DNA from 3 places in the Candidatus Accumulibacter necessarius genome. Region 3 is predicted to be linked to each of the others. Evidence: riboswitches for the same ligand, from Rfam matches in the RefSeq annotation. Region 3 holds a riboswitch; each other region holds the start of a gene.
The links. A riboswitch is a leader RNA that binds a small molecule or an ion and turns the genes downstream of it on or off. The one in region 3 is predicted to bind cyclic di-GMP.

Region 1 (4,649 bases), on a different contig from region 3:
ACCAGTGGACGCGGGCTGGCCCGTCCGGGCCGGTCCTATCACAGCACGCCCCGCCAAGTGTGGGTCAAGCCGCTTGGCAGCGATGGTCGCGACCGGTTGTGCGGCGTAACCGGGATCTCCCGGCCATGAGCAAACCCTGCCGTCGTCCGACGCGTGCCGGCCTCCGGGAGGAACGCGGCAACAAGAGACGGCAGGAGAAGGCCTTGAACGCGAAACGGTGCGCGATGGGACAAAGGCCCCCCGCTCCCGCGCCTTTGCCCAACCGATGCTCGACCTTCGCGACCCTCGCCGAAGAAAGGGAAGCCCGCGAGGACGCCGTGAGCAAACAGACGCGCCTCCTGCGCAAAGAGCTGCCGGCCTTGCTCGGTCAGCTGGAACAAATTCCCGACCCGAGAGACCCCAGGAAGCGCCAGCACAAGCTGACCGTGCTCTTGCTCTGGGGTCTGCTGATGTTCGTCTTTCAGTTCGCCTCCCGGCGCGAGAGCAACCGCGAAATGACCCGTCCGCAGTTCCTGGCCAACCTGCACCTGCTGTTCCCGGAGATCGAGACCCTGCCACACGCCGACACCCTCTATCGGCTGCTGCGCGACATCGACCTGACCCATCTCGAACAGGCGCACGTCGACCTGGTGCGACGCCTGATCCGCGGCAAGAGTGTCCGACGCTATTTGATCAACCACTGCCATCCGATTGCCATCGATGGCTCGCAGAAGCTCGCCGGCGACACCCTCTGGGCGGAGGAACTCCTGCAGCGCAGCGTCGGCAAAGACGAAACCCGCCAGACCCAGTACTTCGTCTATGTGCTCGAGGCCAGCCTCGCCTTCCACAACGGTCTGGTCATCCCGTTGCTCAGCGAGTTCCTCGAACACGCACTCGGCGATACCGAAGCGCAAAAGCAGGATTGCGAATTGCGCGCCTTTGCGCGCTTGAGCGACCGGCTCAAGACGCGGTTTCCCCGCCTGCCGATCCTGCTTCTGCTCGACGGCCTCTACGCCAACGGTCCGGTGATGCAGCGCTGCTGGCGCGCCCACTGGCAGTTCATGATCGTGCTCAAGAACCAGGACCTGCCCTCGGTCTGGCAGGAGTTCCACGCGCTCCAGGCTCTGAAGCCACAGGCCTTGCAGCGGAACTGGGGAAGACGCCGACAACACTTCACTTGGGTCAACGACATCGACTATGCCTTCGGTTCGAACCGGCGTCAGCATCTCAAGCTGCACGTGGTGGTCTGTGAGGAAAGCTGGGAGAGGGTCGATCAACAGGCTCAGATCGTGACCCAAACGGCGCGCCACGCCTGGCTCTCCAGCCAGCCGCTCAGCCGCGAGAATGTCCATGAGCGCTGCAATCTCGGCGCTCGCCACCGCTGGGGCATCGAAGCGGGCTTCCTCGTCGAAAAGCACCAGGGCTACCACTACGAGCATGCCTTTGCCCTCGACTGGAATGCCATGCGGGGCTACCACCTCCTGATGCGTCTGGCGCATGTCTTCAATACCCTGGCACGCTTCACGCGACAGCTGCGCGATCTGTTTCGTCAGTTCGGCGTGCGCGGGGCTATCCGCTTCATCCGCACCTCCTGCGCTGCCCCCTGGCTCGATTCCGCGCGGATGCGCGGGCTCCTCGCCGAACCCTTTCTGCTGCAACTCGAGTGATCTGCCCAGGACGGCCCCAGCATCCCCCCGTACGGCATCGTCCGTGCCGGGAAAGGCTCGTCCAGAGATCGTACCGGAGTTCCTGACACCTCTCGAAACCCTCTCCACGAACCCCACTCCACCCGCGTATCCCGCGCTCTCCTGCCGCCAGCCCCCCGCGATTTGACCGCTCCAGCGGCGAAAGCGGGGCTTCCAGCAAACGAACCCGATTGGGCAGGGTCATGCGTCAGGGCTGAGTCGCTGATAAGCGCCTTGCACTATTGAGACTATTGGTGTAGATTCTAAACAGCTAGTCTTACTGAAAAAGGCAAACCCGTCGAAAGGCGGGGACGCAAAGTCACCGGTCTACAGAAAACGGAGTTGTCGCCGCTTTCTAGGACGGCGGGACCGCCAGGCGAACAGATGCAGCATCAGGACCATGAACAGCGCTGCATCCTTGACCAGAAGCCCGTCGGTGCCCTGAGGGGCCAAACTGCCGCTCCGAGACAGTGACCTTGCGCCAACCCGCCACATTTAGCGGTTTGGCAGTGCGTGTTTTTTCAGCGCCAGCGGCAAGGAGAATCGGTGATGGCAGTCCCAGTTCCAGCAAATAACGTGATCAGGTTCCCTGAAGGGGTTCGTGGCGCGCTCGTTGATGTCGATCATCCCGGTGTCCTCACAGAGGCACGGGATCTCATGGGGTGCAAGCTCCGTGACGCCTTCAGGTCGGTGCTGCCCCGAGTCGAGGAGGAACTGCTCAGCAAAGGTGACGTCGCGTGCGGACGCGCGCAAAGGGTCCTGTTCTACCACACGGGAGAGGCGATTCACGCCAAAGCGCCGCAGCTCGAAGGCGCTTTGCTCGCCAAGTGGTCAGCACTCTTCACGCAGGCATGCCGTGCTTCGAACAAGGGCAGACGTGGTGCTGCCAGCAGCCCTCCACAAGAACTGCAATTGGTTGACTTTGGCGCCATGGACGAGGAACTGGTCGTCAAGGCCATCGCTGGCAGCCTTCGTAGTCAGTGTGACGAGGGGCTGTTTGCCATTGGGCGCCGGCTGGCGTTCTTGTCTGGAGAACCGGAAGGCAGCCTGCCCATAGAACACCTCATCGCCGAATCGCTGGGCGGTGCATTCGAGGATGCCGGGTTGGTCGGCAAGGCGAAGCTGGAAATCCTGCAACTCATGGAGCGCCACGCCGTCGATGTCTTTGGCCCGACCATTGACGATCTGAATGCTTTCTTGATTGGCCGTGGTGTGCTGCCACAGCTTTCCCGAACCTGCTCCCCGTCACCAAACCAACCGCGCAACGCGACTGACCCCGGCAAGCCTGCCGAATCTGCCGACCTCTTTGCTTTGCTGCAGGAACTCGTGCGCCCGCCGCAAGTCTCCGCAGGGACGGGCGGCGCAAGCGTCGGCTCTGGCGCTGGCTATGGCCCTTCCACCGGCGTGTCCATGGGCGGTGCGTCGCCCGCCGGCATGGCCGTTGCCATGGAGCAGGTCATGGCCTCTCTGGATACCCTGCAGAGGGCGGTGCCGGTGCAAACGGCCGCGGCATTGATGGACAACGTCTTGCGGCAGTTCCATAGCAGTGACGCAGGCCAGAACCTCGACTATCTGCATTCCGTCACCGTGGATATCGTTGCCACCCTCTTTGACTTCATCTTCGACGACGCTTCTGTCGCCGACCCGATCAAGGCCCTGGTTGCGCGCATGCAGATTCCGGTGCTGAAGGTCGCCATGTTGGACAAGACTTTCTTTTCGAGCAAGTCGCATCCGGCGCGGCGCCTGCTGGACGGGATTTCGCGAGCGGCGGTGCGTTGCGGCCCGCAAGCGGGTCACGATAATCCCTTGTACGCGCGGGTCGCGGAAATCGTCGAACGGCTGCAGAACGAGTTCAGTCAGGATACCGAATTGTTCGATACGCTGTGCATCGAACTGGAGGCATTCCTTGAAAGCCAGGAGGCTGCAGCCGATGCCCACGCCGTCAACGCGGCGCCACTGGTTGCCGAACAGGAGCGCTACGAACTCGCGGCTGCGGCAGCCGATCACGCCCTCGTCGGCTGGCTGGCGATGCCACTGCCATCGGCGGTGACTGATCTGCTGGACAACGAATGGCGCAAACTCCTCGTTCGGCACTCTATGGACGGTGACAATGCCGCCTGGGAGGCAGCCATGGACACGGTCAGTGAACTGGTGGCGAGCGTCGACATCCCGTCGGATGTGCCAAGCCGGAAGCGGCTGGCGGCCCGCTTGCCGACCCTGGTTCGCCGCATCTGCAACGGGCTTGGCCGCCTGGAGATGGCAGATGATCGCCGCCTGGCCCTGATCGATGCGCTCTTCAGTGTGCATGCCGCGGTCCTGCGGGGTACGGCACCGCCAATCGTCACTCCACGGCCGGTGTTGCCGGTGGCAGAGCCCGTGCCGGTCAGCCTTGCCCGCGAGCAGGTCGTGCGCGGCGAAACGCAGATCGAACGAATTTCACTGGCCGGGGCCAATGAACTACCCCCTTCGCGAGACAGGGCAGACGTACTGTCGCTGGTGGGAAGCCTGCAGCGTGGCGATTGGGTCGAATTTGCGAATCCGGAATCCGGACCCTTGCGTTATCGCCTATCGTGGATTAGCCCGCAGCGAGGCATTCTGCTATTCACTACCTCGCAGTCGCCGCGTGCGATATCGGTGACCCCGAATGCCCTGGCGCTCCAGATCGAGCGCGGTGAAGCGATCCTCATGCCGCCGGAACCGATGTTCGATCGCGCCGTTAACCGCGCACTGCAAAAACTGAAGGCTGCGTAACTCTGGTCACGACTGGAGCCCGGAAGTGTTGTCGCCGGTGAGTCAACGCTGCGCAGCTTCAGCGGCCGCAACACGCTGACGCCCTTACCTTCGCCAAAGCGTTCGAGCGTGCGCCTCGACTACGATGCACAGTTCGAACTGGCAGCGCCACTGCCGCCAGTGGGGAGGCGACTTTTTGGCGTCAGCGCGATCCGGCGCACGATGCGCGAGCAGTTCGAGGCGATGCTGCGCGAG
Region 2 (4,649 bases), on a different contig from region 3:
ACGCCATTGACTGCCTGGCTGCAGGAAAATGAAGAGCAACTGCGCAAAGACCCTTACCTGAGGCAGAAAAACGAGGTGGTCGCCAACCTGCTTCTGCCGCTGTTCCGCGATGAGCCCCAGGACTGGGCTGCGCTGCGCTACCTCAACCTCGATCCTTCGGATGCCCGCAACAGCCTGCGGCATTACCTGCTCCACTGGTACAGGAACGCGCCGCTCGAACACAAGCACTTCGTCGCCGGCATTCTCGCGATGTTCCGGCTCGACGATCTTGTGCCGATGACGCCTGCCCTGGCCGACACGACGGGCATGGACCACTCCAGCGACCTCGCTCGAAACTGAGCGCCCGGCGCACGGCTTCTTGCCGGACGGATTGAACTTCTTGCGCTTCAGCTGATCCACCGGTCAGGCGAGCCGTTGCGAAGAGATTGCTCGGACCGGCGGTGCGTCGAAAGGGAGCCGGTGTGACTGCCGCTCCCGGGAGCGGTTGGCGATCATTGTGGGGTCATTCATCGTCGTTTGACTCTGGAAGGGGGGGTAATGAACTACCAACCCGCAATACAAAGTGAATCGTTTCAAGGAGAAATCAAATGAAGAACTCTCCCAAACTGAAGTCCGCTCTCAGCCTCTTGGTGCTTTCGGGCACGTGCTTGCCGCTTGCCTCGGTTGCCGGTGTCTGGGATTACGACAACGTGAAGTCGGTCGATCAACCCGCAGCCGAAGCTGCAGCTCCGAAGTCGGTCGAGCAACCCGTAGCCGAAGCCGCAGCTCCGAGAAGTGGCCTGGAAGGGCCGATCCGCACGGAAACCATGGAACCCGCTCGCTCCGAGGATGCAGGCACCATTTACGAACTCGGGCAGATCCAGCAGTCGCCCGCGGAAGCGTCGCCAGGCAAACACGGCGCCGCGGGTCCGGTTGGCAAAGAGACCGCGGAATTCCCCTACCCGTGATCGGTTGAGCGATAGCGGTCGCTGTAAGGCGGCCGGCGGGCGGCCGGGTGGTTGTTGCGAAGCGCGGCCTCGGCGGCTGTTGAGCGCAAGCAGCCGGGGCGCATCGTCTTCCCGGTTGACCATCGGCGACACACCAGAGCGCGCGGCCGGGAGACTCTGTGTCGAAATCGGCCTTGACTTTTTCCGATCAGGCGCCTAAATTCAAGCAGTTTTCGGTGGATGAGGTTTAGGCATCGTCGTTCGGTGCGCGGCCTCATCTGATTTAAAGGCAAACGGGGGGAAACCCCCGGACGCAAAGCCGCGGACCCTACCCTGAGTTGTCAGATGAGCTCAGAAGGGTGGCCGGGTTGCCCGAATCGAGCGTATCCCTTACGCAGATCGAGTTCCCTCCTTCAGCTTTGCGTCTCCAGTTTGACGGAGGCGTCATGGCACTCGCATCGTGGACCCAGCAACAGATCCTTGATCAACTGATTTCAGGAGCGCGTTGGAGCGGGCCGACAATCACTTATGCCTTTCCCGCGGCGGCGTCCGGAATCTACGGTAGCCAGGAACTGTCGGGGTTCGTGGGCCTCAATGCGGCGCAGCAGACCCAGGCCGAGCGGGCGCTGCAAACCTGGGATGACCTGATCGCACCCGATCTGGTGCGTACCACGGCGACCACCTCCAACATCGAGTTTGGCACGTCGACAACCGGTGTCGGCTACGCCCATGCCTACTTCCCGACTACCGGCAGCGTCTGGTTCAGCCGCAGCTACGCTGACCTGATGTCACCGCAGGTCGGCCAGCACTCCTTCATGACGTATGTGCATGAGATCGGGCACGCGCTGGGCCTCGATCACATGGGCGACTACAACGGTTCGGGGAGTTGGACGCCGTCTTCGTACGAGGACAGTGGCGTCTACTCGGTGATGTCGTACTTCGGTCCAAACATGAACAGTGGCAGCGGTAAGGTTGCCTGGGCCGACTGGGTGGGTGCGGACGGCAGGTTGTACTCCCCACAGACACCGATGGTCAACGACGTGATGGCGATCCAGGCGATCTACGGCGCCGAGACGACGACGCGCACCGGCGATACCGTGTATGGCTTCGGCTCCAATGTCACCGGCTCGATGGCGCCGATCTTCGATTTCACGCTCAATGCCAATCCCATCGTCACCATCTACGATTCCGGCGGCATCGACACGCTCAATCTGAGCGGCTGGAACACGGCCTGCACCATCAATCTGGCGCCGGGGTCGTATTCGTCGGGCAACAGCATGACGTACAACATCGCCATCGCCTATACGTGCGATGTCGAAAACGCGGTGGGAGGCTCTGTCGGTGACCAGATTACCGGCAATCTGCTGGCCAACCGACTCGATGGTGGCGTGGGCAACGACACGCTGTCGGGTGGCGGCGGCAACGATGTCCTTGTCGCCGGTGCCGGCAACGACGTGCTCGACGGCGGCGAAGGGACGGACAGTGTGGTGTTTTCCGGCGCCTGGGGGGCCTACAGCTATACCTGCACGAACCTCTACCCGACGACCTTCGCCTTCACCTTCTACGGCGCCGCGACCGGGACGGACACCCTGCGGGGGATCGAGACGTTCATCTTCGCCGACGTCACCAAGTACGCGAGCGAGTTGTCGGGGGCTGGGCCCTCGCCGTCGCTGGTTTCGATTTCCAGCAGTGCCGCGACGCAGGCCGAAGGCAATGCCGGGCAGACGCTCTTTTCCTACAAGGTCAGCCTGAGTGCTGCGAGTTCCTCGGTGCAAACAGTCAACTGGAGCCTGAGTGGCACGGGATCGTCGGCAGCCGATCCGGCGAGCGATTTTTCCGGGGCTACCGCCGGCAGCATCACCTTTCAAATCGGTGAGACCGAAAAGACCATCCAGATCTACGCGCGCGGTGACACCAGCGTGGAAGCGGATGAGCACTTCACGGTGACCTTGTCGAATCCGTCTGCCGGCCTGAAGTTCGCCTCGTCAAGCGCGCAGGGCACCATCGTCAATGACGACACGAGCAGCGGCGACGACGATTTCGGATCCACGACGGCAAGCGCCGGCAACCTGGCGGTGAATGGCAGCGGGGTATCGGGTGCGATCGAGCGGGCAGGCGACCTCGATCTGTTCCGCGTCAACCTGAACGCCGGTGTGACCTATGTCTTCGATCTCGTCGCTACTGGCTCGGGAGTCGATCCTTACCTGTCGCTCTATGCGATGACGGCCACTTCTCTGTCTGCGGTCGCCAGCAACGACAACGTCAGAGCCGGGACGAGCAGTGCGCAGATCACCTATACCGCAACCAGCAGCGCAACGTACTACCTGTTGGCCCAGGATGCCTGGACGGGTACCGGGAGCTACACGATCAGCGCGATCACCTTCGCGGGCAGGACGATCACCGGCGACGAGGCAGCGAACCGGCTGACCGGCACCCTGGGGGACGACGTGCTGTACGGTCTGGGTGGTGCGGACGTCCTGTCGGGCGACGGTGGCGACGACCGTCTCGACGGCGGCACTGGTGCAGATGCGATGAGCGGTGGCAATGGCAACGATATCTACGTGGTGGACAACGCGGCCGACTCCGTCAGCGAAACGAGCGCCGCCGGTGGAGTCGATCGCATTGAGTCGTTGGTAAGCTTCACGCTGGGCACCAATCTGGAAAACCTCGTGCTCACCGGGAACGCCGACAGCAACGGCACCGGCAACAGCCAGAGCAATCAGTTGACGGGCAACAGCGGCAACAACGTCCTCGATGGCAAGGCGGGGCTGGATACCTTTGCCGGCGGTTCGGGCAACGATACCTATCTGCTCGACATGGAGGGCGAGTTGGCGAACGTGACCGAGAACGCCGGCCAGGGAACCGACACGCTGACCGTTCTTTACGCCAATCCCTTGGCGGCAAAATCCATCGCGCTGACCGGGAATCTGGCCAACATCGAAAACGTCCTGCTCAGCGGTGCCGGCCTGTTCAATGTGCTGGGCAATGGCCTCGCCAATGTCCTGACGGGCAATGCCCTGGCCAACCGCCTCGACGGTGGCGCGGGAATCGACACGCTGATCGGTGGCGCCGGTGGGGATACCTATGTCGTCGACCAGGTGGGCGATGTGCTGGTCGAAACCTCAAGCCTGGCGAGCGAGATCGACACCGTCGAGAGCTGGGTCAGTTGGGGGCTGGGCGCCAACCTGGAGAATCTGACGCTGCTGGGCAGCGGCAACCTGGCTGCCACCGGCAATGCGCTGAACAACACGCTGACCGGCAACGCCGGCGCCAATCGCCTGGACGGCGGCCTGGGTGCCGACATCCTGCTGGGCGGTGCCGGTGACGATCGCTACGTCGTCGACAACCTCGGCGACAAGGTCTACGAAACCACGACCAGGACCAGCCAGTTCGATGCCGGCGGCACTGATACGGTCGAGAGCAGCATCAACTGGACGCTCGGCAACTTCGTCGAGAATCTGACGCTCAGCGGCAGCGGCAACCTCAGCGGCACCGGCAATGCTCTCGCCAACACGCTGCGGGGCAATGCCGGGATCAACGTCCTCGACGGCAAGGCCGGGGTCGACGTACTCGACGGTGGCGAGGGTTCGGACATCTACCTGGTCGGGCTGGCCAGCGATCATGCGGCGGCGGAGATTGCCGACAGCGGCAACGTCGGCAGCGACGAGGTCCGCTTTGCGGCAAGCACCAGCGGCACACTGACGCTGTTCGCCGGCGATCGTG
Region 3 (4,649 bases):
AACCCTTGCCTCGTACGTCGTTGTCACCCCGTTCGCCGATCTCGCCGTGTTGCCGTCCGACCCCAGGCTGGAGGAGGTACAGTTCAAGCTCGAATCGCGTTACAAGATGTACAAGCTGCGCGAAGCGCTGGACAAGCTTCAGGGTTATGATGAAATCTTCATCGATACCCCGCCCGCGCTCAACTTTTTCACCCGCTCGGCGCTGATCGCCGCCGATACCTGCCTGATTCCCTTCGATTGCGACGATTTCTCGCGTCGCGCCCTCTACTCGCTGATGGACAGCGTGCGCGAGATCCAGAGTGACCACAACCCAGCCCTACGCGTAGAGGGCATCGTGGTCAACCAATATCAGGCGCGCGCCAACCTGCCGCTCCGTTTGGTCGGTGAATTGCGCGCTGAAGGGCTGCCGATCCTTGACGCCTTCCTGTCGGCGTCGATCAAGATTCGAGAGTCTCACCATCTCGCCCAGCCGATGATTCACCTCGACCCCCGGCACAAGCTGAGCAACGAGTTTTCGGCGCTTTACGACCTGCTGTCTCAATAGGCGCAGGCGCCGGAGACCCACTCCCTGATCTGGCGATACACCCGTCGGTCGTTCAGCAGCCCCATGTGGCCGAGCTTGCCCAGCCTGGCACTCTGCACGTCGCCTTCGACTTCGTGCGCGATGGCACTGCCCAGCGGGACCAGACCATCGCCAACGAATTCACTGATTCGATGGTTGACATCTTCGGTCAGGCTGGCGCCGAGAAAGCGGAACGCGATCGCGTGCCGCCGGGCTGGAGCCCGCGGCGCACCTGGGCCGCGGCGCAGGTCCTTGATCCCCTGGCTGCGCGTTTGCGGCTATGCGGCCGAGCGGGCGAGTGACTGGCGAGAGGTTCAGCGCCGTGTTCGCGAGGTGTCCCAGTCTTTCAAGTGGTGAGCCGAGAGAAGGGGAGCCCAGACAGATCAACAGCCGGGTTGACGCCGGCCAGCGCATCGCTGCGGCGATCGCCTGATCGCAGGCACCCAGGGCGATCAGGCCACCCATGCTGTGGCCGACGATGACCAGTTCGCTGTCCGCTTGCGGCCAGGCGGTCAGCAGCGCCTCAAGCAGAACCGCCAGTCGCGTGCAGTTCTCGGCAATCGGCAGGCCCGTGTTGTAGCGCAGGTAGATCGGCGTGAGGGCGAACTCGGCCTGCAACTGGCGGCCGAAATGAGTTTCCGACTCGCTGGCCTCATCGCCGGCTTCCCAGCTATGCTCGTCGCAGCCCAGCCCATGCACGAAGAGGCAGAGGCGTTGGCCGGCCCGGGGGAAGGCGCTGCGCAGGGAATCGGCGGTCAGCGGCACTGCGGCGCCATGCACGTGGATCGCCATGTCGATCGCCAGCACGTTGTTGCTGGCCGCAAGATGATCGCCAAAAGCCCCGTTCAATGCGCTGCGAAGACCACTGGCGAGGCGTCCGGGTGGCTTGCTCGTGGAGAAGCCGGTGTGCTGCTTCTCGACCAGCGCGGCGGCGGCGAGGAGGCCCCCACTGCCGTGGTGGATCGCTGCGTAGACGCCGGCGACAATCGCATCATGAGCGGTTTGCACCAGCCGTGCTGGCCCGGAAACCAGCGGAATTCGCCGCAGGACGGCGAAAGACTTGCCGGCAATCGCGCCATGCATTTCCCTGACCCGCTGCGTGGTTTCCTGCACCGCGGTTCTGGCCACATGACTGTAACCTGTTTTGATCGGCCGGGCGCCGGCGGCGTGCTTGCCACGCGGCATGGGTGGTCCTCTGAAAGTGATGACGAAAAAGGCGGTCCGCGAGGCTTGCAAGCACTTGGCGCGTGCCTGGAGCCAGGACGGAGGGAAACTGCCGCGCAAGCCACCGGCAAGGTGCGGCGGCGAATCCAGCATCGCCGCTCAGCCTATTCTAACGGACACTCAGGATTTCCGGACTATCTGGCAAAGGGGTTGACTCAAGTGGCAGAGTGCCTGCCAAGCGTCTGTCCTTGCCCATCCGATTTTCAGCTATCATCCGCTTCGCGTCGAGTCGTCAAACGGCCGTGCACGAGGTGATGACGGGAGCACAGGATGTTGAGATTGCGCGTTGTTTCGTCAGATGGAAAGGATTTCCAGACGCCCCACGAAGTGGAATTCGACGAGGCTGGCGGCAGCATTGGGCGTCGGCCGGAAAATCGGTTGGCATTGCCATATGATCCCTCGGTTTCGACCGTCCACGCGACCATCGGTTTTCGCGACGGCCGCTACACCCTGACCACCCGGGGCAGAAATCCGAGTCGATTGAATGGTCGCGGGCTGAAGAATGGCGTCGAGGAGGCCATTGCGGATGGCGACCAGTTGGAGCTGGGTGGATCCGTGGTCGAGGTAATCATCAAGTCGCCAGACGGCGTTGTGCGCAAGCTGAGCTTCACTATGCTGGAGGACATCGCCCGTGACCTCTCCGCCGAGACGATCTGCTTTCCGACTTTCCTTGATATCACACTCAAGATTCGCAACGCTCTCAAGAATCCCAACCTGACGATCGACGAACTGAGCACCTTGGTCAGCGCCGAACCTCTGCTGAGCACCAAGGTGATTCGTCTGGCCAATGCGGTCGCCGTGAATCCGTCAGGGCGCGCGATCATTGCCATCAATGCTGGGATTTCGCAAGTCGGCATGGAGGCTGTGCGAGCGCTTTCCTTTGCCGTCGCCATAGAACAGTTGCTTTCTTCGAAGAGAATGGCCCCGTTCCAGCTACTGTCCGGGCGTCTGTGGGAACACTCGATGCACGTCGCTGCCCTGTGCCGCGTACTGGCGCGCCGACTGACCCGGATCAGTCCCGACGAAGCGATGTTCGTCGGTCTGATCCATGATATTGGAGTGTTCTATCTGCTGTCGCGGGCCGCGAATTTCCCACAGTTGATCGGCGAACCTGCCGAGCTCCATCAATTGCTGGTGCAGTGGCATGAGCACATCGGACACGCCTTGCTCGCGGCCATGGGCCTGCCAGACGAGGTGGTAACCGTAGTCCAGGAGCACGAGTTGCCGCGCACGGTGACAACGATCAAGACGCTGCCGGACGTGCTCTTCGTTGCCAACAAGTTGGCCAATATTCAGCATGGGTGGCGAGATCCGAAGTTCTGTGAACCAGTTGACACAGCTCCCTTGTCCGAGTTGTTCGATGCGGCGGCGCTGAGCGCCTTGCTTGCCGATTCGGCAGAAGACGTCGCCTCGCTGAAAAGTGCGCTGCATGTCTGAGGCGGCGTCGCGAACCCTTTTGCTGGCCCTTACAATAGCCTTGCATTTTCAACACACTTGATATAGATTCAAGATGACTTACTTGACTGAAAAAGGCAAACCCGTCGAAAGACGGGGACGCAAAGTCACCGGTCTAAAGGAAGCGGGATTCGTGCCGTTTCCAAAGATGGCGGGGCCGCCAGGCTAACCAAGGCGCTGTCCGGACAGGCGAAACTCCTTTGCGAGTTCTCGGTCCGCGGCAGGTCCGTCGGTTCCCCCAAGCGGTTTATTGGCCGCTCCGCGAGTGATGTTGCGCCAGCCCGGCAGTTTTTGCGGTGTGGCAGGGCGCTTTGGCGCTAGCGGCAAGGAGAATCGGCGATGGCTGTTCCAGGCGACAACGTGATCAGGTTCCCTGAAGGGGTGCGTGGTTTGACGGCCGACTTCGATCGTCCGCAGACCCTGGTCAGGGCTAGAGACCTGATGACCCAACGGCTCCGCGTTGCCTTTAGCTCCCTGCTACCGCAACTCGAGGAGGAGCTTCTGACCCAAGGCGATGTCGCAACAGGACGTGCGCAGCGCGAGCTTTTCTATGGCACGCGGGAGCTCATCCATGACAAGGCGCTGCGACTTGAGAGCTTTCTCGCGGCCGAATGGTTGGACCTCTTTGAGCAGAGGCTCAGGCCTGGCGACAAGGCCAAAGCCCCCAGGGCCATCGGCGATGCGGATGAACTGCAATTGCTCGATTTTGGCGCAATGGACCAAGAGCTCGCTGTCAAGGCGATCGCGAGCCGTCTGCGCAGCGCTTGCGACGATGGCTTGTTCGGCGCCGGGTACCGTCTGGCCTTTTTGTCCGGACAGACAGGAAATAGCTGGCTTGTCGAGGACCTCATAGCCCAGTCATTGGACAAGGCTTTCGTTGCTGCAGGAGTGGCTGGAATGGCGCAGGTTGAACTGCTTCATGCCATAGAACGGCACGTAGTCGAAGCGTTTGGCCCAACGATTCAAGATCTGAATACCTTCCTGATTGACCGCGGCGTGCTGCCCAAGCTACGCCGAAGTTACTCCGCGTCGGGAGCGGACAAGAAGCAATCGACCGAGACAGAAAAGGCTGGCGACGCTGCTGACATATTTGCTCTGCTGCAAAAACTCGTCGCGGCGCAGCCGGCCGATGGGGGCACGGCGGCCGTCGGTCTACCGATAGTGGGCGGCCATGGTGACCCAGCCGCAGGCATGTATCGTCAGGGAGGTTTGCCTGGCAACATGACCGTGCCGATCGAACAGGTCATGAGCTCTCTTTATTCCCTGCAGACGGCAGCGCCTGTCCAGACCTCGGGTCCACTGACGGGCAACGTATTGCGGGAGTTTCGGGCCAGTGACACCGGCCAGGGTCTTGGCCATCTGCACGCGGTGACGGTGGATATCGTCGCCACCTTGTTCGACTTCATTT

Region 1: another riboswitch for cyclic di-GMP. It lies ahead of V5B44_RS26470 (DUF1631 family protein); the one in region 3 lies ahead of V5B44_RS23265 (DUF1631 family protein).
Region 2: another riboswitch for cyclic di-GMP. It lies ahead of V5B44_RS16905 (M10 family metallopeptidase C-terminal domain-containing protein); the one in region 3 lies ahead of V5B44_RS23265 (DUF1631 family protein).

What each region holds. Positions count from the first base shown of each region.
Region 1 is NZ_JAZKUM010000020.1:6,328-10,976, forward strand. Features, by position in the region: gene V5B44_RS26460 (DUF4338 domain-containing protein) at 1-129, shown strand, start outside; gene V5B44_RS26465 (transposase family protein) at 318-1,646, shown strand; cyclic di-GMP riboswitch class I at 1,943-2,041, shown strand; gene V5B44_RS26470 (DUF1631 family protein) at 2,214-4,415, shown strand; gene V5B44_RS26475 (hypothetical protein) at 4,524-4,649, shown strand, end outside.
Region 2 is NZ_JAZKUM010000006.1:110,010-114,658, reverse strand. Features, by position in the region: gene V5B44_RS16915 (hypothetical protein) at 1-339, shown strand, start outside; gene V5B44_RS16910 (hypothetical protein) at 588-947, shown strand; cyclic di-GMP riboswitch class I at 1,205-1,302, shown strand; gene V5B44_RS16905 (M10 family metallopeptidase C-terminal domain-containing protein) at 1,373-4,649, shown strand, end outside.
Region 3 is NZ_JAZKUM010000011.1:132,434-137,082, reverse strand. Features, by position in the region: gene V5B44_RS23280 (ParA family protein) at 1-544, shown strand, start outside; gene V5B44_RS23275 (esterase/lipase family protein) at 704-1,747, opposite strand; gene V5B44_RS23270 (HDOD domain-containing protein) at 2,057-3,223, shown strand; cyclic di-GMP riboswitch class I at 3,308-3,406, shown strand; gene V5B44_RS23265 (DUF1631 family protein) at 3,581-4,649, shown strand, end outside.